3 regions of the Saccharopolyspora mangrovi genome follow, and region 1 is predicted to be linked to each of the others. Evidence: riboswitches for the same ligand, from Rfam matches in the RefSeq annotation. Region 1 holds a riboswitch; each other region holds the start of a gene.
What was found. A riboswitch is a leader RNA that binds a small molecule or an ion and turns the genes downstream of it on or off. The one in region 1 is predicted to bind glycine.

Region 1 (10,002 bases):
CGCCGATCCGCTCGGCGGGCACTCGGGGGTGAGCAAGGCGACGATCTTCGACCGGTTCGGCGGACGGATCGGTCTCATTGACGCCGTCATCGAAGAGGTCGTCGCGGTCGAGCTGCGCGGCATCATCGACCGCACCCGCGCCATCGGCGACCCCTGGGAGCGGTTCGCGCACTACGTCACCGCGATCCGCGACCTGCAGTACCGCCAACCCGCCGCCAACGACGCGATGCTGCAGGTCTACCCCGATGCGCAGAGGCTGCTGGAGATCTGCCGGGTCGCAGGCGAGATCAACGAGGAGCTCATCGAGGTGAGCCGCGCTGCGGGCGCGCTGCGGGCCGAGTTCTGCGCGGACGACCTCCACGCGCTCCTGCACGACAACGCGCTCGCCCTCAAACACGGAACCCGCCCCCGCCGGGAGGACTACGACCGCCGCACCGCATTCCTCCTCGACGGGATCCGCAGGCGGTAGGGGCTCCGCCGGACCTAACCGTCCCCGCGCAACGACGGGCGCAGTTGGTCGAGGACCGACGGGTCCTCGATGGTCGAGGGCACCGCCGTGTCGCCGCGATCGGCGATCTCGCGCATCGACTTGCGCAGGATCTTGCCCGAGCGGGTCTTGGGCAGCCCGTCGACGACCGCGACGTCGCGGAACGCCGCCACCGGGCCGATCTGCTCGCGCACCGTTGCCACCAGCTCCTCGCGCAACGTCTCCGCGGAGATGTCCACACCGGACTTGAGCACCACGAACCCGCGCGGCACTTGGCCTTTGAGCTGGTCGTGCACGCCGATCACCGCGCACTCGGCCACCGCCGGGTGGGCGGCCAGCACCGCCTCCATCGACCCCGTCGACAACCGGTGCCCGGCCACGTTGATCACGTCGTCGGTGCGGCCCATCACGAACACGTACCCGTCGGAGTCGACGTAGCCGTTGTCGCCGGTGACGTAGTAGCCCTCGTAGCGCGACAGGTAGGACTCGCGGAACCGCTCGTCATCGCCCCACAGCGTCGGCAGCGTGCCGGGCGGCAGCGGCAGCTTCAGGCAGATCGCCCCATCGTTGCCCGGCGGCAGCGGGTTGCCGGCCTGGTCCAGCACCGCGATCTCGTAACCCGGCACCGGCACCGTCGGTGAACCCGCCTTGACCGGCATCGGCTCCAGCCCGCGCAGGTTGCTGCAGATCGGCCAACCCGTCTCGGTCTGCCACCAGTGGTCGATCACCGGCACGCCCAGCTGCTCCGCGGCCCAGTGGTAGGTCTCCGGATCCAGCCGCTCGCCGGCCAGGAACAGCGTCTGCAGGCACGAGGTGTCGTGCTCGGCCAGCAGCCGACCGTCCGGGTCGACGCGCTTGATCGCCCGCAGCGCCGTCGGCGCGGTGAACAGCGCCTTCACCCGGTGCTGGGCGATGACCCGCCAGAACGCCCCCGCGTCCGGCGTGCCCACCGGCTTGCCTTCGTAGACCACCGTCGTCGCCCCGGTCAGCAGCGGCGCGTAGACGATGTAGGAGTGGCCGACCACCCAGCCCACGTCCGAGGCGGTCCAGAAGACCTCGCCGGGGGAGATGTCGTAGATGTTGGCCATCGACCAGCGCAGCGCCACGGCGTGCCCGCCGTTGTCGCGCACCACGCCCTTGGGCTTGCCGGTGGTGCCCGAGGTGTAGAGCACGTAGAGCGGGTCGGTAGCCTTGACCGGCACGCACTCGGCGGGCTCGACGCCCGCCAGCGCGTCCTGCCAGTCGACGTCGCGCGGACCCAGTTCGGCGCGCGCCTGCTCGCGCTGGAGCACGATCACCGCGTCCGGCTGGTGCTCGGTCTGCCGCAGCGCCTCGTCGACGATCGGCTTGTACTCCACGACCCGGTTGGGCTCGAGCCCGCACGAGGCCGCCACGATCACCTTCGGCCGGGCGTCGTCGAGGCGCGCCGCCAGCTCCTTGGGCGCGAAGCCGCCGAAGACCACCGAGTGCACCGCGCCGATCCGCGCGCACGCCAGCATCGCGATCGCCGCCTCGGGGATCATCGGCAGGTAGAGCACCACCCGATCACCCCGGGTCACGCCCCGCGCCCGCAGCGCCCCGGCGAAGCGCGCGACCGCCTCCAGCAGCTCCCGGTAGGTCCAGGTCCGCACCACGCCGGTCATCGCCGAGTCCCAGATCAGCGCGGCCTGGTCGCCCCGGCCGTCGCGCACGTGCCGGTCCAGGGCGTTGAAGCAGGTGTTGAGCTCGCCGTCCGGGAACCAGCGGTACATCGGCGCCTCGGAGTCATCCAGCGCTCGTGACGGCTCGCGGTCCCAGTCGATCGCCCGCGCCGCGTCGAGCCAGAAGCCCTCGCGGTCGGTCAGGCTCCGCCGGTAGCTCTCCGCGTAAGCACCCATCGTCCGACTACCTCCCGCGTCCGCTGGAACACCGCCTGTGTAGTACCGCAGATCAGATCATGGCGCCAGGGCCCCGCGCCTCCGTTCGGCCGAAACGCGTTCGTCACGAGCGAAACTTCGGGGTTCGGACGAACGGGCGAACGGAATTCGGTCGCGCTCCCACCTCGTGCGCTTCGGCGACGCCGTTCGCCCGCTGGGCGCTGCGGGTGGGTTTCCAGCGCGACAGCGCGACTTCCAGACCCCACAATCGGCGGCGAGCCGATGGCCGGGCTAACACCGAGGTGTCCCGCGCCGACAAATGAATCGGAGGTGCTACGAACTATGGGCACGATGGAACCGGCAGAGCCTCCCAGGGCAACAGCGACCGTCGACGATCCGAACGACTTGCCGACCGCGCCGTGCAGCGTGGTCTGGAGCGGCGGCCACTCCTACGTCCGCGAGGGGACCGCGGGCGCCCGCTGGGCGGGCGTCGACGATCGCGGCAGAGCCCGGTTCCTCACCGATGCCGAGTTGCGCCGCCGGGGCTGGAGCCGCACCCGCGGCTGACCACCGCCGGACCTCACCGCATCGCAGGAGGTCCCGCCTCCGGCTGGCCGCCAGGTGGGTTGCGCTGGCGATATGAGACCCTGATCGGGTAAGGATGCACAGGTGTGCACCCGTTGCGGGGCAGTGCGCACAACCATTCAGGGGAGGCTCGTGGTGCAGGACGCCGAGCGCACCACGGAAAACACCACGAGCGGGCCGAAGGGCGAGGCCGGTCAGGGACACCGAGGGCCGGGCGACCCGGGCCTGGACCGGATCCGCGAAGTCGCCCGCGGGGTCTGGGCCGACCCCTGGTGGACGCTGCCGAACCTGCTCAGCGTCATCCGCCTGGCCGGCGTTCCGGTCTTCCTCTGGCTGCTGCTCGGCCCGCAGGCCGACCTGCTCGCGCTGCTGGTCCTGGTGATCAGCGGTGCCACCGACTGGCTCGACGGCAAGCTCGCCCGCTGGCTCAACCAGTACAGCCGCATCGGCGAGCTGCTCGACCCCGCCGCCGACCGGCTCTACATCGTCGCCACGCTGATCGCCTTCGTGCTGCGCGACGTCATCCCCTGGTGGGTCGCGGTCGCCCTGGTCGGCCGCGACGTCGTGCTCACCCTGTGCCTGCCGGTGCTGCGCTGGCACGGCTACGAGCCGCCCGAGGTGCACTACCTCGGCAAGGCTGCCACGTTCTGCCTGATGTACGCCTTCCCGCTGCTGCTGCTGGTGCAGGACGACTTCACCGGCGCCGACGTGGTCCGCCCGATCGCCTACGCCTTCACCGCCTGGGGCGGCGCGCTCTACCTGTGGGCCGGGATCCTCTACCTGGGGCAGGTCATCGCCGCCGTGCGCGGCGCCAGAGCGCGCACCTGATCTCCGCTGCGCGTCGTCTTGCGGCCCTCGCCGGGCGGTGAATACGCTCGCCGCGCCGATCACTCGGCACGTTGCACACAGCGGACGAAAGGCGGGACCACCGTGGCGGCCCCGGAGATCAAGTACACCGAAGAGCACGAATGGGTCCAGCTCGTCGGCGAGGGCACGGTGCGCATCGGCATCACCGACTACGCCCAGCAGCAGCTCGGCGACGTGGTGTTCGTGCAGCTCCCCGAGGTGGGGCAGCAGGTCGCCGCCGGGGACTCGATGGGCGAGGTGGAGTCGACCAAGAGCGTCTCCGACATCTACGCCCCGGTGACCGGTGAGGTCACCGCAGGCAACACCGCTCTCGAGGACCAGCCGGAGTTGGTCAACTCGGACGCCGCGGGGGACGGCTGGATGGTGGAGATCCGGCTCGCCGACCCGGACCAACTGGCGGGTCTGCTCGACGCCGACGGTTACCAGAACCTGATCGACCAGGCATGATCGTCCCGCCTGGCCTCCGCTGTGCGACGATGTCAGGAGTCGCTCGTTACGAGGCTGTCCAGGCACGGTACGTTGGGCGCATACTTGGCACGATCTATCCGCGTAGAGGAGAGCTCAGGTGAGCCAAAACAGCGGCTTCGGCGACGTTCCGCCGGAGCAGTCACCGGAGACCACCTCGGTCTTCAGGCCCTTCCTCTCGGAGCCGGAAAGCACCGAGAGCGCGGCCCCGGAGCCTGCCGCCGCAGCCGGGGTCGATGCGCTGCCCGCGGGTTCGGCCCTGCTGGTGGTCAAGCGCGGCCCGAACGCGGGTTCGCGGTTCCTCCTGGACCGCGAGACCACCAGCGCCGGTCGGCACCCGGACAGCGACATCTTCCTGGATGATGTGACGGTCTCCCGGCGGCACGCCGAGTTCCGCCGCGAGGGCAACGACTTCGTGGTGGTCGACGTGGGCAGCCTCAACGGCACCTACGTGAACCGGGAACCGGTGGACACCTCGGTGCTGGCCAACGGCGACGAGGTGCAGATCGGGAAGTTCCGCCTGGTGTTCCTCACCGGGCCGATCGATGGGGGCCAGGGCGGCCGCTGAGGCCGTCGACCAGGGCTTTTTCAACCCGTCAGCGGGGCGGCGCCGCACGGCGTCGCCCCGCTGACGCATGAGGCAGCTGCGCCGCCCGCGCGCACGCGACCTCCCCGCGCCGGGAATTTCCCGGAGCCACAAGCGGTTTCCACCGCGCAGCAGGGCATTTTCCGGGCGAATCGACGGGGCCCTGCGCGGTGTATTGTGCTGGGCAGCGCTCAACGACGAGCTCAGCCAGCGGTCCGGGCGACGAGCCCCGACTACAACGACCGCGATGGCGGTGGTCCACCGGACCGCCGGTGGGAAGGGCGTGTCCGCCGTATCGCGGGTAGCGTCGGAGGCGTCGGTGCGGGACCCTCGACGGGGAAGTCACGCTTCGGCGCGCTGGAGGAGGCGATGTGACGATGAGCAGCGAGATGCGCGTCGTCGGCGTGCGAGTTGAACTACCAGCCAACCAGCCGATCCTGCTGTTGCGCGAGGCGGAGGGCGAGCGCTACCTGCCGATCTGGATCGGGTCGGTGGAGGCGACCGCCATCGCCCTGGAGCAGCAGGGCGTGCGGCCCCAGCGGCCGCTCACGCACGACCTGCTCAAGGACGTCATCGGCGCCCTCGGCCGCGACCTGGAACAGGTCCGGATCACCGATCTGCAGGAGGGCACCTTCTTCGCCGAGCTGGTGTTCGACGGCGATGTGCGGGTGTCCGCGCGACCGAGCGATTCGGTGGCGCTGGCGTTGCGCATCGGTGTGCCGATCCACGCCGACGAGTCGGTCCTCGACGAGGCCGGGCTGATCATTCCGGACGAGCAGGAGGACGAGGTGGAGAAGTTCCGCGAGTTCCTCGACTCCGTTTCGCCGGAGGACTTCCGCGGCGCGGACACGTGACGGACCGGCGGTAGTAGGCCGAACAGACCACACCGGCCCCCGAGTTGCAGGAGCGGCTCGGGGGCCGGATCTCGTGCTCGGGCAACGAGAGCTCGCGCCGCCCGCGCGTCGCGTTGACCCGCCTGCTGAGCGGGCCTACCTTCGGATGTACGCGAATTGCCCCGGTGTGATTCAGCCGGTGTACGGCTTCGCGGCCCTGGATCGCAAACGGTCCAGGCGCTGGTGATCGTCGTCGTCGGCTACGGGCCGGACGAGGGGAGGCAGGCGTGGTGGAGGAAGCAGCGAACTCGGACGCTGTGGAGCAGGGTGCGCTGTTCCCCGACGCCTCGGCCCCGGACGAACTGGTCGGTTACCGCGGGCCGGCGGCCTGCCAGATCGCGGGCATCACCTACCGGCAGCTGGACTACTGGGCGCGCACCAAGCTGGTCGGCCCGTCGATCCGCGGGGCTGCCGGTTCCGGCTCCCAGCGGCTGTACTCGTTCAAGGACATCCTGGTGCTCAAGGTGGTCAAGCGACTGCTCGACACCGGGGTTTCGCTGCACAACATCCGGGTCGCGGTGGAGCACCTGCGCAAGCGCGGCGTTCAGGACCTGGCGAAGCTGACGCTGTTCAGCGACGGCACCACGGTCTACGAGTGCACCTCCGCGGAGGAGGTGGTCGATCTGCTGCAGGGCGGCCAGGGAGTGTTCGGCATCGCGGTCAGCGGTGCGATGCGCGAGATCAGCGGGACCATCCACGAGTTCCCGGCCGAGCGCGCCGACGGCGGCGAGAACATCGAGTCGGCGATCAACGACGAGCTCGCGGCCCGCCGCCGCGACCGCCAGGCGGAGACCGGCTGAACGACAGGCATCGTCCATGTGTGCGGTAGCCGACATTGATGGTCTGATAAACCGCGTTGATCGGGTACTCTGAGCGGCATCGCCGACCCCGTGCGGGAGAGTCCGGTCCTGGTCTTGCCAGGGCAGGCGCCGAAGGAGCAACTCTCCCCGACAACCTCTCAGGCCACCTGGACCGCACGGGCGAGATACCTCTGGAAAGCGGGCACACCTGAAGGTGGGCCCCGCCGACGGTGCAAGCCCGGTCCGCCGGGTGAAGCTCTCAGGCGTTCGCTTGGCGAACAGTGACAGAGGGGGAGAGCAGCCACCGCTGCTTCGCCCTTTGTTCGCCGCGATGATTGAGGTTTTGGCGATGACCGACGCGACGCACGACCGCATCCCACTGGCCGCGCTGGAGCACGGAAGGCCCTTCGCTGACCGCCACGTCGGGCCGATGCCCGCCGAACTGGCCCGCATGCTCGACGTGATCGGCGTCGGCTCCCTGGAGGAGCTGGGGCAGAAGGCCGTCCCGGACAGCATCCGCGAGGGCGACCTGCAGCTGTCGCTGCCGGACCCGGCCACCGAGACCGAGGCGCTGGCGGAGCTGCGCGAGCTGGCCAGCCGCTGCACCCCGCACGCCGAGATGATCGGTCTGGGCTACTACGGCACGGTCACCCCGCCGGTGATCCTGCGCAACGTGCTGGAGAGCCCGGCCTGGTACACCGCCTACACGCCCTACCAGCCGGAGATCTCGCAGGGCCGGTTGGAGGCGCTGCTGAACTTCCAGACGATGGTCGCCGACCTGACCGGGGTGCCGGTCTCCAACGCCTCGATGCTCGACGAGGCCACCGCCGCGGCCGAGGGCATGACCCTGGTGCGCCGCGCGGGCAAGTCGAAGTCGCCGCGCTTCCTGGTCGACGCCGACACGCTGCCGCAGACCATCGCCGTCATCGAGACCCGCGCCGAGCCGCTGGGCATCGAGGTCGAGGTCGCCGACCTGTCGGCCGGTGAGCTTCCCGAGGGCGAGTTCTTCGGCGCCCTGCTGTCCTACCCGGGCGCCTCAGGTGCGGTGCGCGACCACGAGGCGCTGATCGCCGAGATCCACGAGCGCGGCGCCAAGGTCGTGGTGGCCGCCGACCTGCTGTCGCTGACGCTGCTGCGCGCGCCCGGTGAGATCGGTGCCGACGTCGTCGTGGGCAGCACCCAGCGCTTCGGCGTGCCGATGGGCTTCGGCGGCCCGCACGCCGGGTTCATGGCCGTGGGCAAGGGGCTCGAGCGGCAGCTGCCGGGCCGCCTGGTCGGCGTGAGCGTCGACGTCGACGGCAACCAGGCCTACCGGCTCGCGCTGCAGACCCGCGAGCAGCACATCCGCCGCGAGAAGGCCACCAGCAACATCTGCACCGCGCAGGTCCTGCTGGCCGTGGTCGCCTCGATGTACGCGGTCTACCACGGACCGGACGGGCTCAAGGCCATCGCGACCCGCGCGCACCGGATGGCCAGCGTGCTCGCCGAGCAGCTGCGCCGCGGCGGGGTCGAGGTCGTGCACGGCGAGTTCTTCGACACCGTGGTGGCCAAGGTCCCGGGCAAGGCCGACGAGGTGCTGGCCGCCGCCCGGCGGGGCGGCGTGAACCTGCGCCGGGTCGACGCCGACCACGTGGGCATCAGCTGCGACGAGACCACCACCCGCGCCCACCTGGCCCTGGTGTGGGAGGCTTTCGGCGTCGGTGCCGGTGACGTCGACGCGCTGGACGCCGAGACCGCCGACGCGCTGCCCGCCGCGCTGGCGCGCACCTCCGAGTACCTGACGCACCCGGTGTTCCGCACGCACCGCTCCGAGACCTCGCTGCTGCGCTACCTGCGGCAGCTGTCGGACAAGGACATCGCGCTGGACCGCAGCATGATCCCGCTGGGCTCCTGCACCATGAAGCTCAACGCGACCGCGGAGATGGAGCCGATCACCTGGCCCGAGTTCTCCTCGCTGCACCCCTTCGCGCCCGCCCAGGACGCCGAGGGACTGCTCAAGGTCGTCTCCGACCTGCAGGAATGGCTCGCCGAGGTCACCGGCTACGACGCGGTGAGCCTGCAGCCCAACGCGGGCAGCCAGGGCGAGTTCGCGGGTCTGCTGGCCATCCGCGCCTACCACCACAGCCGTGGTGAGGCCGAGCGCGAGGTGTGCCTGATCCCGGCCAGCGCGCACGGCACCAACGCCGCCAGCGCCGTGATGGCCGGGATGCGCGTGGTCGTGGTCCGCTGCGACGAGCAGGGCAACATCGAGATGGACCACCTGCGCGAGCTCGTCGGCACGCACGCGCAGGACCTGGCCGCGATCATGATCACCTACCCGTCGACCCACGGCGTCTACGAGGACACCGTGCGGGCGGTCTGCGGGCTGGTGCACGACGCGGGCGGGCAGGTCTACGTCGACGGCGCCAACCTCAACGCGCTGATCGGCCTGGCCCGGATGGGCAAGTTCGGCTCCGACGTCTCGCACCTGAACCTGCACAAGACGTTCTGCATCCCGCACGGCGGCGGTGGCCCGGGCGTCGGCCCGATCGGCGTGCGCGAGCACCTGGCGCCGTTCCTGCCCAACCACCCGCTGCAGCCCGCCGCCGGTCCGGCCACCGGTGTCGGCCCGATCAGCGCCGCTCCGTGGGGCAGCGCCTCGATCCTGCCGATCTCCTGGGCCTACGTGCGGATGATGGGTGCCGACGGCCTGCGCCGCGCGACCCTGACCGCGGTGGCCTCGGCCAACTACGTGGCGCGCCGGCTGGGCGAGTACTTCCCGGTGCTCTACACCGGTGCCGGCGGGTTCGTGGCCCACGAGTGCATCCTCGACCTGCGGCAGATCAGCAAGACCAGCGGCATCACCGTCGACGACGTCGCCAAGCGGCTCGCCGACTACGGCATCCACGCCCCGACCATGTCGTTCCCGGTCGCGGGCACGCTGATGGTCGAGCCGACCGAGAGCGAGAACCTCGCCGAGCTGGACCGCTTCTGCGAGGCGATGATCGCCATCCGCGCCGAGATCGACAAGGTCGTCGCAGGTCAGTGGCCTGCGGACGACAACCCGCTGGTCGGTGCTCCGCACACGGCGGCCAGCCTCGCCCAGGAGTGGAACCACGCCTACTCCCGCGAGGAGGCGGCCTACCCGCTGGGCACCGGCGCGATCAAGGTGTTCCCGCCGGTGCGCCGGATCGACGGCGCCAAGGGCGACCGCAACCTGGTCTGCTCCTGTCCACCGCTGGCGGCATACGAGAGCTGAGTCGGCGGGTCGGTTTGCGCGTCCGGTCCGGGCGATGACACGGTGGCCCCTTCAACCGACCGGCTCCGAGAGGAGTTGAGCACCATGCTCACCATCAGTGAGAGCGCCGTGGAGGTCATCAAGCTCGTCCTCGTCGGCGGCGACTCTCCGGCCAGCTCGGGCTTGCGCATCGCGCCGGCCGGGCAGGGGCTGCAGGCGTCGATCGCCGAGGAACCCCAGGAGGGC
Region 2 (10,002 bases), on a different contig from region 1:
GCCTGCGGCCATCATCTATCCCAGCGAGGACTCCGACCGCCTCAAGGGCGTGGTGCTGACGCACCGCAACATCTGCTTCGCAGCCGCCGCCCTGCACCAGCTCACCAGGCCCGCACCGAACACGTCCCGGCTGAGCTACCTGCCGCTGAGCCACATAGCCGAGCGCGTGGTGGGCATCTACGCGGCCATCCACGGCGCCGCTCACGTGCACTTCTGCGGAGCTCGCGACGAGGTGCTCGCGCAGCTGCCGAGAACCCGGCCAGCGCTGTTCTTCGCCTCTGCCGAGGTGTGGTCGCAGCTGGCCGGCGTGCTTCGCGACATCCCGGCGGAGCGGCGCGCCACGCCCCGCGACGGCCAGCGGGTGCGTGCGCGCCTCGGGCTGGGCGGAACTGTGTGGCCGTCGAGCAGGTCCGGCCCGATCGACTCGGAGGTGCTGGAGCTGTTCAGTGGCATCGGGCTGGACGTCTGCGAGCTCTGGGGGCTGGTCGAGACGACCGGTTGCGCCACCACGAACCACCCCGGCGCCCGCCGCACCGGCACGGTCGGCCGCGCGATGCCCCGCATGGAGGTGCGCATCGCAGCCGACGGTGAGGTGCTGGTGCGCGGCCCGCTCGTGTGCGCGGGATACCTGGAGGCAGACGGGATGATCCGGCCCGTCACCGACGCGGACGGCTGGCTGGGCACCGGCGATGTCGGGGAGCTGGACCCGGATGGGTACCTGACGATCACCGGGCACAAGCCGGAGCTGTTCAGCGAGAACATGCCCTTGGCGTTGTGACGGCGGTTGCGAGCAGGGGAACCTTTCTGTCATCTCGGCCGCGCCGCGGAGGCTCAGCGCTGCTGCCCTGCACAGGCGGCGGTTCCGCCGTTCGGACGAGATAACGTGAGGTCATGGCGACCAATGGTGAAGAGGGGGCCGCTCGCTGGCCGCGGCGGCTCTACGCGGAGGGCGACGAGCCCGATCCCCGGTTCACGCTCGCCAACGAGCGGACGTTCCTGGCGTGGATCCGCACCGCGTTGGCGTTGATGGCCGGTGGTGTCGGCGTCGAGGCCCTCAACGCCGTGGCCGTCGAGCCCAACGCGATCCGCACGGTGCTGGCGGTCTCGTTGCTGCTGGCCGGGGTTGTGTGCAGCGCCACGGCTTTCACCAGGTGGGTCGCCACCGAGCGCGCGTTGCGCCGGGGCAGGCCGCTGCCCGCGCCCCGCTTGGCCCCCGCCCTCGGCTACGGGCTCGCCGCGATCGGCGTGGTCGCGTGCGTGCTGCTGTTCGTTACCGGGTTCTGAGGATGAGCGGGAACCAGCCCTGGGATCCGGGGCTGCAGATCGAGCGCACCACCCTCGCGTGGTTGCGCACGGTGCTGGCGTTCACCGCGAGCCTGCTGGTGATGCTCAAGCTGATCTCGCACCACAGCGCGATCGCGGCGGTCGTCTGCGCGCTCGCCACGCTGCCGGTCAGCGGGACCGTGGCGTTGCTGGTGTGGCGGCGCCACCACCGCAGCGACCGGCGGTTGCGCGCACGAGCACCGCTGCCGGGCGGGGCGTTGCCCGCCGCGACAGCGGTGCTGGCTGTGCTGGCCGGAGCGACCGGCGCGGTGTACGTGCTGTTCGCTTAGGCGACGCGAACGTCGATGTCGATGTTGCCTCGGACGGCGTTGGAGTACGGGCACACCGAATCCGCGGCTTCGGCGAGTTGCTGCGCCTGCTCGGCGGGCACGCCGGGCAGTTCGACGAGCAGGCCGACCTTGAGGCCGTAACCGCCCTCGCCGTTCGGGCCGATGCCGACCTCCGCGGTCACCGAGGACCCTTCGATGTCGACCTTCTGCTTGCGGGCCACGACCTGCAGCGCGCTGTGGAAGCAGGCGGAGTAACCGGCCGCGAACAGCTGCTCGGGGTTGGTGGCGCCGCCGGGACCGCCCATCTCCTTGGGGATGGCCAGTTCGAGGTCGACCTGCCCGTCCGAGGTGCGGGTGCGCCCGGCACGGCCGGCGCCGGTCGCGGTGGCCTCCGCGGTGTAGAGGACAGTCATGATCGTGTCTCCCTATTCTCGGTGACCCGGCGCGCCGCATCGTTCAACGTGGCCGTCAGGTCTTCCAATGTGGACCGCAGTTCGTCGACCTCTCCCAGGTCCATCCCGGTGGCGGAGACCATCCGCTGCGGGATGTCGCGCGCCTGCTGCCACAGCGCGCGCCCTTCGTCGGTGACCGCGACGCGCACGGACCGCTCGTCGGTCTCGCTGCGGGTGCGGACGATCAGGTCGCGGGACTGGAGTCGCTTCAGCAGCGGTGACAACGTCCCCGAGTCGAGTCGCAGCCGAGCGCAGAGCTCCTTGACCGTCAGCGACTCGCGCTCCCACAGCACCAGCATCACCAGGTACTGCGGATAGGTCAGGCCGATCTCGTCGAGGAACGGCCGGTAGAGGTTGGTGAACGCCCGCGACGCGCTGTGCAGCGCGAAGCAGAGCAGCCGATCCAGCGTCGAACCCGATTCCGTCGTCACGCGGTAGACGGTAGCCCACAACTGAGTTGTGCACAATCAAATTGGGTGCAATCGTTTCCGCGGTCGATCTCGCGAAGGTTCACCGGCGATTTCTTTCGCGCAGGTCAGCGCGGCGAAGCGGCCCTCGGTGATGACAGGAAGGTTCCCATGCTCACCTCAGGCCGCTGTCAGCACTCGATGACGTTGACGGCCAAGCCGCCGCGCGCGGTCTCCTTGTACTTGACCTTCATGTCGCGCCCGGTCTCCCGCATCGTCTTCATGACCTTGTCCAGGGACACGAAGTGGGTGCCGTCGCCGCGCAGCGCCATCCGGGCCGCCGTGATCGCCTTGACCGAGGCCACCGCGTTGCGCTCGATGCACGGGATCTGCACCAGACCGCCGATCGGATCGCAGGTGAGCCCCAGGTTGTGCTCCATCGCGATCTCGGCGGCGTTCTCCACCTGCTCGGGCGTCCCGCCGAGCACCTCGGCCAAGCCCGCAGCGGCCATCGAGCAGGCCGAGCCGACTTCGCCCTGGCAGCCGACCTCCGCGCCCGAGATGGACGCGTTCTCCTTGAACAGCACCCCGATCGCACCGGCCGTGAGCAAAAACCGCACCACACTGTCGTCGTCCGCGCCGGGCACGAACCGGGCGTAGTAGTGCAGCACCGCAGGCACGATCCCCGCCGCACCGTTGGTCGGCGCGGTCACCACGCGGCCACCTGCGGCGTTCTCCTCGTTGACCGCCAGGGCGAACAACGTGACCCACTCCAGGGGATCGTCCTGTTCGGTCAGGGCCGCGGCCAACTCCGCCGCGCGGCGCCGGACCTTCAGACCGCCGGGCAGCTCACCGGTGTTGCGGCATCCGTTGTCGACGCATTCCCGCATCACCCGCCAGATGTCGAGCAGCCCCGCGCGCACCGCGGGCTCCTCGCGCCACGACAGCTCGTTGGCCAGCATCACGCCGCTGATCGGCAGGCCGGACTCAGCGCTGCGCAGCAGCAGGTCGGCTCCCGTGCGGAAGGGCATGGGAACCGCTGTGTCATCGGCTTTGACCCGATCCGCGCCCGCGGCGTCCTCATCCACGACGAAACCGCCGCCCACCGAGTAGTAGACCGCCGAATCCAGTTCACCGCCGTCGTTGCCGATGGCGGTGAAGCGCAATCCGTTGGGGTGCTGCGGAAGGGATTTGCGCCTGTGCAGCACCAGATCCCGGGCACTGGTGAAGGGCAGCACCTGGTCGCCGCCGAGCCGCAGCAGGCCGCTCCGCTCGATCTCGTCCACCCGCCGCGCGCCGGCCACCGGGTCCACGGACTCCGGTCGGTGCCCTTCCAGCCCGAGCACGACCGCGCTCGGGCTCCCGTGCCCGTGGCCGGTCGCGCCGAGGGAACCGAACAACTCCGCTTTGACCCTGCTGACCTGGGAGATCGTCCCGTTCTCGCGCAGTCTGGAGGTGAACCGCTGCGCTGCGCGCATCGGTCCCACGGTGTGCGAGCTGGACGGGCCGATCCCCACCGAGAACAGGTCGAAGACACCGATCGCCATTGATCGTCTCGCCTCGTTCCGGGCTTCGCGGCTACTCGTTGATCAATTCGGCGTACTGCTGAGCCGTGAGGGTCGCACCCGTCTCGCTGACGCGCACCTCGATCAGCCAACCCTCGCCGTAGGGGTCGGAGTTGACCACGGCCGGGTCGTCCACGACGGACTCGTTGATGGTGACGATCTCGCCGGTGACGGGCGCGAACAGGTCGCTGACGGACTTGGTGGACTCGAGCTCACCGCACGCCTGACCGGCCTCGATCTTGTCGCCGACCTCGGGGAGCTGGACGAAGACGATGTCGCCGAGGGCGCTGGCGGCGTGCTCGGTGATGCCGATGCGCGCGACCTCGCCGCGGTCCTCGATCCACTCGTGCTCTTCGGTGTAGGACAGGTTCGTGGGCAGCGACATCGGGAGGCTCCAAAGCTGTTTCGAGGGGACGTCGATCCCCGGTTTCGGCTGGGCCTCCCCCTCTGTTGCGGAACCTGAGAGCTTCGCCGCTGCAGCGGCTTGCACCGTGGGTGGCCCGTCGGCGTCGACGAGCGCTTTCCAGAGTCGCCTCGCCCGAGCGGTCATGGGTGCCTGAGAGTTTGCTGGGGAGTGTTGCTCCTTCGGCGCCCTGCGCTGCTGGGCAGGGTCTCTCCCGCACGGGGTCGATGGCCGGTATGCGATTGTCGATGTGCTCAGCAACGATAAACGGGCCAGCGGGACTGTCAATGCACATGTGATCTCCGCCGGTGCGTCTTGGTCGAGGAGGACCCTTCGATGCTCGACATCCGGGCGCTGGTCGAGCGGGTCGGCCCGGCCCTGCTTCGCACGGTGATCAGCCCGGAGTCCAACACCGTCGCGGGCGACGTGGTGATCGCCGAACCTGATCAGCCCACGACCGCGACCGGCGGCGACCTGGTGCTGGGCGTGGGGATCGGTGACGGCGAGCAGGCGGTGCGCCTGGTGCGCGACTGCGGTGAGCAAGGTGCGGCCGCGGTGCTGCTCAAACCACCGGTCGCCGTGGAGGCCGCGGTCGTGGAGGCCGTGCGCGAAGCGGGGATAGCGCTGGTCGAGGTGCGGTCCGGGACCGCCTGGGCGCAGCTGGTGTGGCTGATCCGCGCCGCTCTGGCGGGCGGGATCAGGCAGGCGGAGGAGAGCGGCGTCGGTGTGGCGGACCTGTTCCGGCTCGCCGACGCGGTCGCCGACGTCGTGGACGCCCCGGTGACCATCGAGGACGCCCATTCCCAGGTGCTGGCCTACTCGGCGCGGCAGGACCTGACCGACCCGGCGCGGGTCTCCACGATCATGGGCCGCAAGCAGCCGGACGACGTGCTGGCGAAGTTCCGCGCCCGCGGCACGTTCCGGCAGCTGACCAAGGGCAGTTCGGCGATCTTCGTGCCCGGGCAGCAGGACGGGACGCTGCCGCGCCTGGTGATGCCGATCCGCATGGGCGGGGAGCTGCTCGGCTCGATGTGGGCGGTGGTGCCCGGCCCCGTCTCTGAAGAGCGCGCGACGGCCTTCGCCGACACCGCGCCGCTGGTGGCGCTGCAGCTGTTGCGCTGGCGCGCGGTCGCCGACGTGCAGCGGCGGCGGTCGGCGGAGCAGGTCCGATTGCTGCTCGACGGCAGTGACGGGTGGCGGGCGGCCGCCAACGAGCTGGCGGTGCCCAACGAAGCGCATCGCGTGATCGCGATCGAGATGCCGGCCTCCGACGAGCCCGCGGAGGGGCAGCGGCTGGCGATGTGGGAGTGGATCACCCGCGGCATCGGGCGGCGACCGCTGGTCACCGAGATCGGCGCGGTGCTCTACGCCCTGGTTCCCGACCGGGAGCGCGGCGGCGGTTGGCCCGAACTGCGCCAAGCGCTGCTGTCGCACGACCTCTCCCCTCGCCCGCTGATCGCGGTGGGCACGTCTGTGCCGGTCACCGACGTGCCGCGGTCCCGCGCCCAGGCGGAGGAGCTGATCGGCCTGCTGCGCACGGGTCTGGTGCGGCAGCGGGTCGCGGTCTACGAGGACCTGTGGCACCTGCTGGTGCTCAGCCGGATGGCGGGCGCGGCCACCGACGCCGGCGTTGCCGCGTTGGGTCCCCTCGTGGTGCTGCGCGAGCACGACCGCACGCAGGGAACCGAGCACCTGGCAACGCTGCACGCGTGGCTGCGGCATCCCGGTGATCCCCGGCAGGCCGGGCGGGAGCTGCGGGTGCACCCCAACACCTTCCGGTACCGGATGAAGCGGATCGGTCAGCTGGTGGACGTCGACCTCGACGACCCGGACGTCCGCTCGGCGCTGCTGGTGCAGCTGCTGGCCGAACGGTGGGCGCAGCACGGCTGAGGCCCGGCGGGCCGCGAGCAGGGGAACCTTTCTGCCACTCCGGCGGCCGCACGCTCGGGCGTTGTGCTGGCGGCACAAACAGCCGGGTCCAATCTCATGCTGTGGAAATGATGCGTTGTGCGCCACACCGGCCGATCGTTGTTTCCACACGACGAAAGGACTCCACGGTGAAGATCGCAGTGCCTCGCGAGATCAAGAACAACGAGTACCGGGTCGCGATCACCCCCGCCGGTGTGCACGAGCTGACCACGCGTGGTCATGACGTGTTCGTCGAAGCGGGCGCTGGCACCGGCTCCTCCATCCCCGACGAGGACTACCTCGCTTCCGGTGCGAAGGTGCTGGCCACCGCCGACGACGTGTGGGCCGAGGGCGACCTCGTGCTCAAGGTCAAGGAGCCGATCGCCGAGGAGTACCCGCGGCTGCGCCGGGACCAGGTGCTGTTCACCTACCTGCACCTGGCGGCCTCCGCCGAGCTGACCGACGCGATGCTGTCCTCGGGTGTCACCGGCATCGCCTACGAGACGGTGCAGACCGAGGGTGGCGGGCTTCCGCTGCTGGCGCCGATGAGCGAGGTCGCCGGGCGGCTCGCGCCGCTGGTGGGAGCGCATTCGCTGATGCGTCCCAGCGGTGGTCGCGGTGTGCTTCCGGGCGGTGTCCCCGGTGTTCATCCGGCGCGGGTCGTGGTGATCGGTGGCGGAGTCGCCGGTTTGAACGCGGCCCGGGTGGCGCTGGGCATGGGTGCCGATGTGGAGCTGCTGGACACCAACGTCGAGAAGCTGCGCGAGATCGACCGCGACTTCCACGGCCAGATCCGCACCGTCGCCTCCAACCGCTACGCGGTGGAGCAGGCCGTTCGCTCCGCCGACCTGGTGATCGGGGCGGTGCTGATCGCGGGCGCCAAGGCCCCGAAGCTGGTGTCGAACCACCTGGTTTCGCAGATGAAGGCGGGCAGCGTGCTGGTCGACATCGCCATCGACCAGGGCGGTTGCTTCGCCGATTCCCGTCCGACCACGCACGACGAGCCGACCTACCGGGTGCACGAGTCGGTCTTCTACTGCGTGGCGAACATGCCGGGGGCGGTGCCCACCACCTCCACGCACGCGTTGACCAACGTGACCCTGCCCTACGTGCTGCGCATCGCCGAGTCCGGCTGGCAGCAGGCCTGCCGCGCCGATGCCGCGCTGGCCGGCGGCCTCAACACCCACGACGGCCAGCTGGTCAACCAGGCGGTCGCCGAGGCGCACGGCCGCACGAGCCTGCCGTTGAGCAGCGTCCTGGCCTGACCCGCTCGGTGCGCGCGGGGCTGCGCGGGAGGTTCCCTTCCGCGCAGCCCCGTTTCGCGCCCGGTGACAGGAAGGTTCCCTTGCGCACGTCAGCGCCGCGGAGCCGCTCGGGAATTTGCCCCGAGTTCGAATTCGAATTGGTTGATTGGCAACTCCGGATCGAATGCGGAGCAAATTGCCGCGACAGGCGAATCGGAAACGCCGTGAAAAGGGAGAATAGGGGCGGCCCGCTCAACCAGCCTGGGGGTCACCGGGAGCAGGCCGCCACTCTCAGTGTAGGACAAGATCGCCGGTTTGCCGACGGCGTGAGCGAGCGCTTCGCGACCGATTTCCCGCCGAATCGATAACCACTCGATGGGGTGAGTCTGGTCGAGTGGCCGTGCAGGCGTGGACCCGCGATGCCGATGTCACCCATCGGAGTAACGGCGGGTGACTGATCATCCAGCACTCCCCACCGAAAACTCCGACGCAGGAAAAACGCGCTGACGGGTGGGAGAAAACGTGACGGACACGGCACTGCGCAAGGCGGTTCTCGACCGGCTCGACACGCTGGACCGAGCGATGGGCGAAGGCGCTCCCGAAGTGCTGCTGCCGATTGCCCGATCCGAGCTCTATCGGCTCACCGAAGCACTCCGAACGCTCTTAGCCGATCACGAACCTGGCCGCGACGGGCGCTGCCCGTCCTGCCGGGGCACGCTGCGCGGCCGGCCTTGGCCGTGCAAGGTGTGGCAGGCCGCGCACCACCAGCTGATCACCGAGCGCTCCGCGTCGGAGGAGCGGCGCGGCAAGCTCCGCCGCCAGGCCCGGTCCCACCCGCGCAGACCCGAACCCGAGGTCGCGGTGATCGCCGAACCCATCGTGTCGGAAACGGGCACCGGCCCCTCCGACTGGGACACCGACGAGTTCATCCGGCCCGACCTGACAACGGTTCCCGCGTCGCCACCGCCGCTGACCGGACGACTCGAAACCGACCACCAGAAGATCTACCGCGCTGCGGTCGTCGAACGGGCCTGACCAGCCGAACTCGCCCACGTCCGGCACCCGCGACCAAATCCGGCCACCACGCCGCAGCTTCCAGTGCTCACCCGTCCGGCAGGATGGGACCGTCAGGATTGGCACACCGACGGGTGACCGGACGTGGGAGGGGCGAGTGCACGACGGCAGCGGTCTCATCCATGTGCAGGGGCTGAACAAGAGATTCGGTCCCGTGCACGCGGTGCAGGACCTCAGCTTCACGGTGCAGCCCGGCGCGGTCACCGGTTTCCTCGGGCCCAACGGGGCCGGCAAGACCACCGCGCTGCGCATGATCCTCGGCCTGATCACGCCCACCTCGGGCACCGCCACCATCAACGGCCTGCCGTTCAACCGGCTGCCGAACCCGGGTGGTGTCGTGGGTGCCGTGCTCGACGCGCACGGGTTCCACCCGAACCGCACCGCCCGCCACCACCTGCGCTGCTACGCCGCCGCGATGGACGTCCCCGACGGTCAGGTGGACCGGGCGCTGGAGCTCGTCGGGCTCGGCGTGGCCGCCGACCGCAAGACCGGTGGCTTCTCGCTGGGCATGCGGCAGCGCCTCGCGCTGGCCACCGCGCTGCTGGGGGACCCGCGGGTGCTGGTCCTCGACGAGCCCGCCAACGGGCTGGATCCCGAGGGCATCGCGTGGTTGAGGGGTTTCCTCCAGGCGTTCGCGGCCGGCGGGCGGACCGTGCTGATGTCCAGCCACTTCCTGCGCGAGATCGAGCACACCGTGGACCGCCTGGTGATCATCAGCCAGGGCCGGTGCGTCTACGACGGGCACATCGAGGAGCTCCGCGCCGCTCAGCAGTCGCGCGCACTCGTGCAAGCCGATTCCCCGGAATTGCTGGTCAGCAAGGTCCAGGAAGCCGGTTTCCAGGTCGAGCACCTCCCGGACGGGCGGCTGGCCGTGCTCGGCGCCGACTCCCGCACGGTCGCCGACTTGGCGCTGGAAGCCGGGGTCGCGCTCTACGGGATGCAGGACGAGCGCATCGACCTGGAGCAGTTGTTCTTCCGCCTCACCCACGGCCAGTTCGCGGGACTTGCGCACTACGCTCCGCAGACGCCGGAGATGTGGGCGCGGCCAGGCGGAACGGGGCAGCCCGGCGATGGTGGGAGCGTGTGATGGTCGGGCTGATCAAGGCCGAGTACCGGAAGATCTTCACCACCAGCCTGTGGTGGGCGCTGCTGATCCCCGTGGTCGTGCTGGGGTTCGGTGCGGGCTGGTTGGGCACCGCGTTCGGCGGGATCATCGACATGGTCGAGGAGTTCAGCGCCTCGCTCCCGCTGGGGCTGCTGTCGGTGGCGCTGTCGACCAACTTCGGCACGATCTTCGCGTTGCTGTTCGGCGCGATGGCCTTCGCCGGCGAGTTCC
Region 3 (10,002 bases), on a different contig from region 1:
ACGCCAGCACCACGTAGTTCGAGTAGGGCGCCAGCGGCATCCGGAAGCGGCCCTCGGGCAGCTCGCCGCGGGCGACCTTGCGGCGGTAGCCCAGGTGCGCGACGACGATCATGCCCCAGGTGAAGATGGCGCCGACCGTGCTCGCGCTGGTGATGTAGGTGAACGCCTGCTCCGGCACCACGTAGTTGAGCACCACGCCGACCAGCATCGCGCAGAACGTCACGCCGATCGCCCGCGCGGGCACGGCCCGGCCGGACAGCTGTCCCAGCGCACGTGGCGCCTGCCCGTCCTCGGACAGCGTGCGCAGCATGCGGCCGGTGGAGTAGATGCCGCTGTTGCACGAGGACAGCGCGGCCGTGGTCACCACGAAGTTGATCACGCCTGCGGCGGCCGGGATGCCGATCAGGGTGAAGGCGTGCACGAACGGGCTGCCGTCGGCCGGGAACTGGTGCCACGGCACCAGCGCGGTCAGCGCGATCAGGGCGCCCACGTAGAAGATCAGGATCCGCCACATCACCGAGTTGATGGCGCGCGGCAGCACCTTCTGCGGATCGGAGCTCTCGCTGGCGGTCTGGCCGACCATCTCCACGCCCACGAACGCGAACATCACGATCTGGAAGGCCAGCAGCGAGGACGCGGCGCCGTTCGGGAACAGCCCGCCCTGCGACCAGATGTTGCTCAGCGAGGCGGTGTCACCGACCTCGGAGAAGCCGAACACCAGGATCGCGGCGGCCAGCACGATCAGGCCGACGATCGCCAGCACCTTGATCAGGGCGAACCAGAACTCGAACTCGCCGAAGAGCTTCACCGCGATCAGGTTGACCGCGCTGAGCACGATCAGGGCGCCGAGCGCGGGAATCCACTGCGGCAGCTCGGGGAACCAGAACTGGAAGTACTCGCCGACCGCGGTGATCTCGGCCATCCCGGTCACGATCCACACCAGCCAGTACCCCCAGCCGGTCGCGAAGCGGGCCCACGGGCCGACGAACTCGCCCGCGTACTCGGCGAACGAACCGCTCACCGGGCGGTACATCAGCAGCTCGCCGAGCGCCCGCATCACGAAGAAGATCATCACGCCGGCGATGGCGTAGATCAGGATGAGGCCGGGGCCGACCTGGTTCAGCGCCTTGCCGGAGCCGAGGAACAACCCGACACCGATCGCACCACCGATGGCGATCATGTTGATGTGCCGGGTGCTGAGATCTCTCTTGTACTCGGCCACTGGCTGGCTCATGGGAGTTTTGCTCCTTTGTGGACGAATGTCGCAAATCTCCGGCGAGTTCCCGCCGGTCGGTCCGCGGAGATGATCCACCCGCCCGCCGACCTGCGGCAAGAGTTCGGGACATACCGAAAAGGCAACCTCGCGGCCCGCATTCGCCCCATGCCGGAGCGTGCACGAAAAAACGCCGCATTCCGGACACAGTGGACCGGAACGCGGCGTTTCCCGCTCAGGCGATCAGAGGTTCGGGTACAGCGGGTGCTTCGCCGCCAGCGCCTCGACCCGGGTGCGCAGCTCGGCGCTGATCGACTCGTCGAAGTTCGGCTTGAGGGCCTGCGCGATCACTTCGGCGACCTCGGTGAACTCCTCCTTGCCGAAACCGCGCGTGGCCAGCGCCGGGGTGCCGATCCGCAGACCCGAGGTGACCATCGGCGGGCGCGGGTCGTTCGGCACGGCGTTGCGGTTGACGGTGATGCCGATCTCGTGCAGCCGGTCCTCGGCCTGCTTGCCGTCCAGCTCGGAGTGGCGCAGGTCCACCAGCACCAGGTGCACGTCGGTGCCGCCGGAGACCAGCGAGACACCGGCCTCGGCCGCGTCGGCGGCCAGCAGGCGCTCGGCCAGGATCTGGGCGCCCTCGACGGTGCGGCGCTGGCGGTCCTTGAACTCCTCGCCGGCGGCGATCTTGAAGGCCACCGCCTTGCCCGCGATCACGTGCTCCAGCGGGCCGCCCTGCTGACCGGGGAAGACCGCGGAGTTGAACTTCTTGGTGAACTCCTCGTCGTTGGACAGGATCACGCCACCGCGCGGGCCGCCCAGCGTCTTGTGCGTGGTCGTGGTGACCACGTGCGCGTGCGGCAGCGGCGACGGGTGCAGACCCGCGGCCACCAGGCCAGCGAAGTGCGCCATGTCGACCATCAGGTAGGCGCCGACCTCGTCGGCGATCTCCCGGAACCGCTTGAAGTCCAGCTGGCGCGGGTAGGCCGACCAGCCCGCGACGATCAGCTGCGGCTTGCTCTCCCGGGCCAGGCGCGCGACCTCGTCCATGTCGACCCGGTGGTCGGATTCGGAGACGTGGTACGGCACGACGTTGTAGAGCTTGCCGGAGAAGTTGATCCGCATGCCGTGGGTCAGGTGACCGCCGTGGGCCAGGTCCAGGCCCATGATGGTGTCGCCCGGCTTGAGCAGCGCGAACATCGCGGCCGCGTTCGCCTGCGCGCCCGAGTGCGGCTGCACGTTGGCGTAGCTGGCGCCGAAGAGGTCCTTGATCCGGTCGATGGCCAGCTGCTCGACGACGTCGACGTGCTCGCAGCCGCCGTAGTAGCGCTTGCCCGGGTAGCCCTCGGCGTACTTGTTGGTCAGCACCGAGCCCTGCGCCTGCAGCACGGCCTGCGGGGCGAAGTTCTCCGAGGCGATCATCTCGAGGGTGTTCTGCTGGCGACCCAGCTCGGCGCCGACCGCCGCTGCCACCTCCGGGTCAACCGCTGCCAGGGCATCGTTGAACAGATCCGGGTTCGACATCAGTGTGTGCCTCCTGTTTCTTTCTGGAGTCAGGCGTTGCGGCGGTAGAACGGCAGCTCGACGACCTGCACCGCGACGTTGCGGCCGCGGATGTCGACCTGCAGCGCCGTGCCGGGCTCGCTGTGCTCCCGGTCGACGTAGGCCATTCCGATCGGGTGTCCGAGGGTCGGGGACGGTGCGCCGCTGGTGACCTCGCCGATCTCGGCGCCGTCGGCGTCGAGGACGCGGTAGCCGTGACGCGGCGCCCGCCGCTGGTCAGTGGTCAGTCCCACCAGGGTGCGCTCCGTGGGCTTCTCGGCAACCGCGGCCAGCGCGGACTTGCCGACGAAGTCGGCGTCCTTGTCCAGCTTGACGACCCGGCCGAGGTTCGCGTGGTACGGCGTCAGGTCGGCGGAGAGCTCGTTGCCGTACAGCGGCATGCCCGCTTCCAGCCGCAGCGTGTCGCGGCAGGACAGCCCGGCGGGCTGCAGGTCGTGCTCGGCGCCGGACTCGCTCAGCGCCTGCCACACGGCCACGGCGTCGCCGGGGGCGGTGAACAGCTCGAAGCCGTCTTCGCCGGTGTAGCCGGTGCGCGCCAGCAGCACGTCCTTGCCGGCGACCGTCGCGCGGTAGCCGGCGTAGTACTTGACGGTGCTCAGGTCGGTGTCGGTCAGCGGCGCCAGGATCGCCACCGCGTTCGGCCCCTGGACGGCGATCAGCGCGTAGTCGTCGGAGACGTCGGCGTGCTTCGCGTCGAAGCCGGAGACCCGCTCGGCCAGCTCGGCGGAGACCACCGCGGCGTTGGCGGCGTTGGCCACGACCAGGAACTCCTGCTCGGCGAGCCGGTAGACGATCAGGTCGTCGAGCACGCCGCCGGAGTCGTTGCAGATCATGGTGTAGCGCGCGCGACCAGGGGTGATGGCGGAGGCGTTGGCGACCAGCGCGTGGTCCAGCGCCTCGGCGGCCTGCCGGCCGCTGATCAGGATCTCGCCCATGTGCGTGAGGTCGAACAGTCCCGCGCCGGTGCGCACGGCGTTGTGCTCGGCGGTGTCGCCGCTGTAGCGCAGCGGCATCTGCCAGCCGGCGAACTCGGTGAACGTGGCGCCGAGGGACTCGTGCACCGCGTGCAGCGGTGTCTGTCGGGGCGACGACATGGTGAAACTCCTCCTGGGTGGGCGTGCCGGTCGGCAGTCGAGGGCCGGTCAGCTCACGCGCCCAACCTTATCCGGGGCGCCTCGACCCCCGACCGGCGCGGTCTGCGCTGGTCGGGCGGGGTCTCCCCGGAGTCATTGGCCTGAGAGTTTCACCACCCGGCAGGGTGGTTTGCACCGTGGGCGAGAAGCGCGATGCTCCTGCTTTTCTCCGTGTTTCGCCTGGTGTCCTGCGGTAATGGTGCCTGAGAGTTTACTGGGGAGTATTGCTCCTTCGGCGCCTCGCCCGGCCGGGGCGAGGTCTCTCCCGCGAGACGTCATCGGCGCGGTATTCGGTTGTACCGCTCACAGACGCTACGAACCGCCTCACCCCCAGTCAACAGGAAGACCGAGTGATCTCGACCCTTGCGCAGCGGCCCGGTGCGACACCCCGTCGCGCCCGCGCCGGGCCCCGGGTCAGGTCTCCGCAGTGAGTTGTTGGTGTTGGACCTTGAGGCCGTCGATGAGGGCGGTGAGGGCGAGCTCGAAGCTGGCCGTGTCTATCTCGGCGGCCTTCTGGTGGAGCAGGTGGGCTCTGCTGAGGTGCGGGTAGCGGTTGGTGTAGAGCGCGGCGTCGGCGGGGAAGCCGTGGCTGAACGACCCCATCGCCGAGCCGACGACCAGGTACTTCGTCGAGGCGCCGATCATCGTGGCGTAGCGCTGGGGCCACCCGGCGCTGGTGAGGCCGCCGTGCACGGCGTCTGCGGCGCGCAGCGCGGCGTCGCGGCGGGCCGGGCCGTAGGCGATGAACGGGACCAGGTTCGGGTGGCCGGCCAGGGCCGCGCGGTAGGAGCGGGCCCAGGTGCGCAGTCCGGTGATCCAGTCCTGGGCGAACCCGGAGACGTCGACCTCGCGCATCACCTCGTCGGCGATCTCGTGCAGCAGGTCTTCCTTGGTGGCCACGTGGTTGTACAGCGAGGCCGCGCGCACGTCGAGGCGTTCGGCCAGCCTGCGCATCGAGAGCGCTTCCAGGCCCTCGGCGTCGATGATCTCCAGCCCCGTCCTCCGGATGCGGTCCGGGGAGAGGCGGGGTGTGCTGGGTCGGGGCAACGTCTTCTCCTCGCCGGAATCCCTTGCGGCGTGCGCCGGAACGGTTCTAGGCTGCCATAAAACTAACGGTGTTAGTTACCGGCCTGCACGGAAAGGAACGACGCGATGGTCGACTTCTCGCTCTCCGACACCGAGCGCGACATCCGCGACTGGGTGCGCAACTTCGTCCAGCGGGAGCTCATGCCGCTGGAACCGGAGGTGTTGCGCAGGGAGCGGGCGGGTCAGCGCGGTCTCAGCAAGGACGAGCTGGTCGAACTGCAGGACAAGGCCAAGGACGCCGGGTTCTGGGGCGTGCAGACGCCCGAGGAGTACGGCGGGATGAACCTCTCGGCGGTCATGACGGCGCTGATCGAGGTCGAGCTCGGACGCACCTACGTGCCGTTCCGCTTCGGCGGCTACGCCGACAACATCCTCTACTACGCCAACGAGGACCAGAAGCAGCGCTACCTGCTGCCGACCATCGAGGGCACCCGCAAGTCCTGCTTCGCCATCACCGAACCCGGCGCGGGTTCGGACGCGAAGAACCTGCGCACCACCGCCGTCCGGGACGGCGACGAGTGGGTCATCAACGGCGAGAAGACCTTCATCACCGGCGGGATCGACGCCGACTTCGTGATGGTCTTCGCCGTCACCGATCGGGACAAGGGCGCCAACGGCGGGGTCACCTGCTTCCTCGTCGACCGCGACATGGGCTGGAAGTCCGAGCCGATCGACATCATGGGCCCCGACGAGCGCCAGCCGGCCGCGCTGGTGTTCGACAACGTCCGGGTGCCCGCCGAGAACGTGCTCGGCGAGGTCGGCAACGGGTTCGGGCTGGCCATGCAGTGGATCGGCCGCGGCCGCTACCTGCTGCCCGCTCACGCGCTGGGCGCCTGCGAGCGGCTGGTCGAGATGGCCTCGGAGTACGCCAAGAGCCGCGAGACCTTCGGCGCCCCGATCGCCGACCGGCAGGCCATCCAGTGGATGGTCGCCGACTCCGCGGTCGAGATCGAGGCGCTGCGCTGGCTGATCCTGCAGGCCGCCTGGCAGGTCGACCAGGGGATGGACTCCCGGCACGCGCAGTCCATCGCCAAGCTGTTCGGCGCCACGCGCGCCAACGAGATCGTCGACCGGGTCATGCAGATCCACGGCGGCATGGGCTACACCAAGGAGCTGCCGGTCGAGCGCTGGTACCGCGACCTGCGGCTTCTCCGGATCTTCGAGGGCACCGACGAGATCCAGCGCCGCACCATCGCCCGCAACGTGCTCAAGGGTCACGCCAGCATCAGCGGGGTCCTCGGCTGAGTTCGCCACCCGTTCCACGGCGGGATCCGTGAGTCGTGGGTGATTTGTCGGTACCCTGGTGAACAACGGCCACGATGCATCGGGAGTGATGATGTCGCTGTTCAAGAAGGTCACCGACTTCGCGAAGAGCCCGCAGGGCAAGAAGGTGATCGACCAGGCCAAGAAGTACGCCTCCGACCCGAAGAACAAGGAAAAGATCGACCAGGTCAAGAACAAGTTCACGGGCAAGGGTGGATCCGGCTCGCAGGGCGGTCACCACTGAGCGGAAAACCCAGGACGGCTCCCGGCTTCGGCCGGGAGCCGTTTTTCTGTTGCCGGAGGGGCGATCAACAGTAGAGTCGCCTCCCGGGTTGTTCTCGATGACGGGCAGCACGGAGGTCGCGATTGGGCAGCGCGCACGTCGCCGGAACGTTCGACACCAAGGGCGCGGAACTGGGCTACGTCGCCGAGCTCATCGCCCGGGGGCATCCCGTCGTCACCGTGGACCTGTCGACCACGGGTGAGAGCTCTTCGGGTGCCGACGTCTCCGCCGCCCAGGTCGCCGGGCACCACCCGGGCGGTGTCGCGGCGGTGTTCACCGGCGACCGGGGGACGGCGGTGACCGCGATGGCCACCGCCTTCGCGCACTTCCTGCGCAGCCGCGACGTCGACGGCGTCATCGGGCTCGGCGGCTCGGGCGGGACCGCGCTGGTCACCCCGGCGATGCGGGAACTGCCGGTGGGCGTGCCCAAGGTGATGGTGTCCACTGTGGCCTCCGGTGACGTGTCCGGCTACGTCGACGCCACCGACATCGCGATGTTCCCGTCGGTCACCGACGTCGCCGGGCTGAACCGGATCTCCCGCCGCATCCTCGCCAACGCCGCGCACGCGCTGCTCGGCGCCCTCAGCCACCCGATGCCGCAGGCCGAGGACAAACCCGCCGTCGCGCTGTCGATGTTCGGCGTCACCACGCCCTGCGTGACCGCCGCGGCCGGGAAGCTGGAGGCCGACTTCGACCCGCTGGTGTTCCACGCGACTGGGACCGGCGGGCGGGCGATGGAGAAGCTCGTCGACGACGGCCTGGTGCGCGCGGTCCTGGACATCACCACCACCGAGGTCTGCGACCTCGTCGCCGGGGGCGTGATGAGCGCGGGCGAGCAGCGGCTCGACGCCATCGCCCGCACCCGGGTGCCCTACGTGGGCTCGTGCGGAGCGCTGGACATGGTGAACTTCGGTGCGCTGGAGACGGTTCCGGAGCGCTACCGGGACCGCAACCTCTACGTGCACAACCCGCAGGTCACCTTGATGCGCACCACGCCGGAGGAATGCCGGGAGATCGGCTCGTTCATCGCGCGCAAGCTCAACGCCTGCCAGGGCCCGGTCCGCTTCCTGCTGCCGCTCGGCGGTGTGTCCATGTTGGACGCGCCGGACCAGCCCTTCCACGACCCCGAGGCCGACGCCGCGCTGTTCGACACCATCGAGCGCGAGGTCGAGCAGACCGAGGACCGCCGCGTGCTGCGGATCGCCCACAACGTCAACGACGAGGAGTTCGTCACGGCGCTGCTGGCGGCGTTCCGTGAAATCCTCGACCGGTAGGGGCATTCGAGACTGGAGGGGCGATGAACGGATTCGACCGCGCGGACCTGCTGCGCGAGTTCCACGCCAAAGCCCAGCGCGGCGAACCCATCGTCGGTGGGGGAGCGGGCACCGGGCTGTCGGCCAAGTGCGAAGAGGCCGGTGGCATCGACCTGATCGTCATCTACAACTCCGGCCGCTACCGGATGGCCGGGCGCGGCTCGCTGGCCGGGCTGCTGGCCTACGGCAACGCCAACGACATCGTGGTGGAGATGGCCCGCGAGGTGCTGCCGGTCGTGCAGCGCACGCCCGTGCTGGCGGGGGTCAACGGCACCGACCCGTTCATGCTGCGCGAGCGCTTCCTGCGCGAACTGCGGGATCTCGGCTTCGCCGGCATCCAGAACTTCCCGACCGTGGGGCTCATCGACGGCACCTTCCGGGCCAACCTGGAGGAGACCGGCATGGGCTACGGGCTGGAGGTCGAGCTCGTCGCCGCCGCGCGCGAAGCCGATCTGCTCACCACCCCGTACGTGTTCTCCGCCGACGACGCGCGGGTGATGACCGAGGCCGGTGCCGACATCATCGTCTGCCACATGGGCTTGACCACCGGCGGCGCGATCGGTGCGGAGACCGCCAAGAACCTCGACGACTGCGTCCGGCTCATCGACGAGTGGTCGCAGGCCGCCGCCGAGGTCCGCGACGACGTCCTGGTGCTGTGCCACGGCGGGCCGATCGCGATGCCGGACGACGCCGCCTACGTGCTGTCGAAAACCCAGCGCTGCCACGGCTTCTACGGCGCCAGCAGCATGGAACGACTCCCGACCGAGAAGGCCCTGACCGAGCAGACCAAGGCGTTCACCAACATCAAGCCCTAGGAGGAGCCATGCGCAGCTACGCCAGCGCCGTCATCGAAGCCCCCGTCGAGAAGGTGTGGGAGGCCGTCCGCGACTTCGACGGACTCCCGGTCTGGCACCCGGCGATCGCCTCCAGCGAGATCGAGGACGGCCGCGACCCCGCGAGCGTCGGTTGCGTGCGGCGGCTCGAGCTCGGCGACGGCGGCGAGGTCCGGGAGCGGCTGGTGGCCCTCGACGACGCCGCCCGCAGCTGCACCTACGAGTTCGTGACCAGCCCGTTCCCGGTCCGCAGCTACCGCTCCACGATCCGCGTCCTGCCGGTGACCGACTCCGGGCGCAGCTTCGTGGAGTGGTCCGCCGGCTTCGACGCCGACGCCGACGTCGAAGCCGAGATGGACAAGACCTTCGCCCAAGGCGTCTACGCCACGGGTCTGAAAGGACTAGCGGCGCACCTCGCGGGCTGATCAAGCGGAGTTTCAGCCGAAACCGCCTCACGTGCGGGGAGGGAGGTTTCCGCTGAAACGTCCCTCCCCGGCCAACCGTGAAAGTGAAGGCCTCGGGGATGGCGGGGGATCGTTCCGGTTAGAGTCGGGCGCGTGCCAAGCCCTACCCCCGCAGACATCGCCCACTCCGACCGGGTCGTGGTGACCGGAGGCTCCGGCTTCGTAGGCCGCGCCGTGGTCCGCGCGTTCGTCGAGCGCGGCACACCGGTCACCATCGTCGACCTGCAGGCCCCGCCGGAGTCCCTCCAGGACCCGCTGGTGAGCTTCGTGGAGGGCGACCTGCGCGACGCCGACGTGCGGGACCGGGCCATCGCGCCCGGCAGCGCCGGCATCGTCCACCTGGCCGCGATCACCTCGGTGCTCAAGTCCGTCGAGCAGCCCGCCGCGACCTACGCCAACAACGTCGAGGTCACCCAGCACCTGCTGGAGCTGGCCCGCGAGCGCGAGGTCGGGCAGTTCATCCTCGCCTCCACCAACGCCGTGGTCGGCGACATCGGGCACGGCACGATCTCCGAGGCGCTGCCGGTCCGCCCGCTCACGCCCTACGGCGCCACCAAGGCCGCCTGCGAGATGCTGCTGTCCGGCTACGCGGGCGCCTACGGGATGTCGACCTGCGCGCTGCGGTTCACCAACATCTACGGCCCCGGCATGGGGCACAAGGACAGCTTCGTGCCTCGCCTGATGCGCGCCGCGCTGGCCGGTGAGGGCGTCGAGGTCTACGGCGACGGCGCGCAGCGACGCGACTTCGTGCACCTCGACGACGTCGTGCAGGGCGTGCTGGCCGCGTGGGACAAGCAGTACACCGGCACCGCGGTGATCGGCTCCGGCGAGTCGATCACGGTGCTGGAGCT

Region 2: it holds a riboswitch for glycine, as region 1 does, so the genes downstream of both, gcvH (glycine cleavage system protein GcvH) here and gcvP (aminomethyl-transferring glycine dehydrogenase) in region 1, are expected to answer to the same signal.
Region 3: it holds a riboswitch for glycine, as region 1 does, so the genes downstream of both, gcvT (glycine cleavage system aminomethyltransferase GcvT) here and gcvP (aminomethyl-transferring glycine dehydrogenase) in region 1, are expected to answer to the same signal.

What each region holds. Positions count from the first base shown of each region.
Region 1 is NZ_JAWLNX010000029.1:34,254-44,255, reverse strand. It holds gene R4I43_RS29295 (TetR/AcrR family transcriptional regulator) at 1-469, shown strand, start outside; gene R4I43_RS29290 (propionyl-CoA synthetase) at 484-2,364, opposite strand; gene R4I43_RS29285 (hypothetical protein) at 2,686-2,910, shown strand; gene R4I43_RS29280 (CDP-alcohol phosphatidyltransferase family protein) at 3,061-3,756, shown strand; gene gcvH (glycine cleavage system protein GcvH) at 3,859-4,242, shown strand; gene garA (glycogen accumulation regulator GarA) at 4,361-4,828, shown strand; gene R4I43_RS29265 (bifunctional nuclease family protein) at 5,224-5,700, shown strand; gene R4I43_RS29260 (MerR family transcriptional regulator) at 5,967-6,539, shown strand; glycine riboswitch at 6,623-6,724, shown strand; gene gcvP (aminomethyl-transferring glycine dehydrogenase) at 6,889-9,777, shown strand; gene R4I43_RS29250 (HesB/YadR/YfhF-family protein) at 9,862-10,002, shown strand, end outside.
Region 2 is NZ_JAWLNX010000007.1:153,281-163,282, reverse strand. It holds gene R4I43_RS12505 (AMP-binding protein) at 1-778, shown strand, start outside; gene R4I43_RS12500 (YidH family protein) at 892-1,284, shown strand; gene R4I43_RS12495 (DUF202 domain-containing protein) at 1,287-1,613, shown strand; gene R4I43_RS12490 (organic hydroperoxide resistance protein) at 1,610-2,026, opposite strand; gene R4I43_RS12485 (MarR family winged helix-turn-helix transcriptional regulator) at 2,023-2,496, opposite strand; gene R4I43_RS12480 (L-serine ammonia-lyase) at 2,664-4,019, opposite strand; gene gcvH (glycine cleavage system protein GcvH) at 4,051-4,422, opposite strand; glycine riboswitch at 4,475-4,570, opposite strand; glycine riboswitch at 4,571-4,667, opposite strand; gene R4I43_RS12470 (PucR family transcriptional regulator) at 4,777-6,330, shown strand; gene ald (alanine dehydrogenase) at 6,498-7,613, shown strand; gene R4I43_RS12460 (hypothetical protein) at 8,115-8,627, shown strand; gene R4I43_RS12455 (ABC transporter ATP-binding protein) at 8,764-9,753, shown strand; gene R4I43_RS12450 (ABC transporter permease) at 9,753-10,002, shown strand, end outside.
Region 3 is NZ_JAWLNX010000040.1:33,853-43,854, reverse strand. It holds gene R4I43_RS33260 (amino acid permease) at 1-1,234, opposite strand, end outside; gene glyA (serine hydroxymethyltransferase) at 1,457-2,737, opposite strand; gene gcvT (glycine cleavage system aminomethyltransferase GcvT) at 2,767-3,870, opposite strand; glycine riboswitch at 3,990-4,089, opposite strand; glycine riboswitch at 4,091-4,187, opposite strand; gene R4I43_RS33245 (TetR/AcrR family transcriptional regulator) at 4,324-4,956, opposite strand; gene R4I43_RS33240 (acyl-CoA dehydrogenase family protein) at 5,062-6,240, shown strand; gene R4I43_RS33235 (hypothetical protein) at 6,332-6,502, shown strand; gene R4I43_RS33230 (Tm-1-like ATP-binding domain-containing protein) at 6,625-7,815, shown strand; gene R4I43_RS33225 (phosphoenolpyruvate hydrolase family protein) at 7,839-8,669, shown strand; gene R4I43_RS33220 (SRPBCC family protein) at 8,678-9,112, shown strand; gene R4I43_RS33215 (NAD-dependent epimerase/dehydratase family protein) at 9,245-10,002, shown strand, end outside.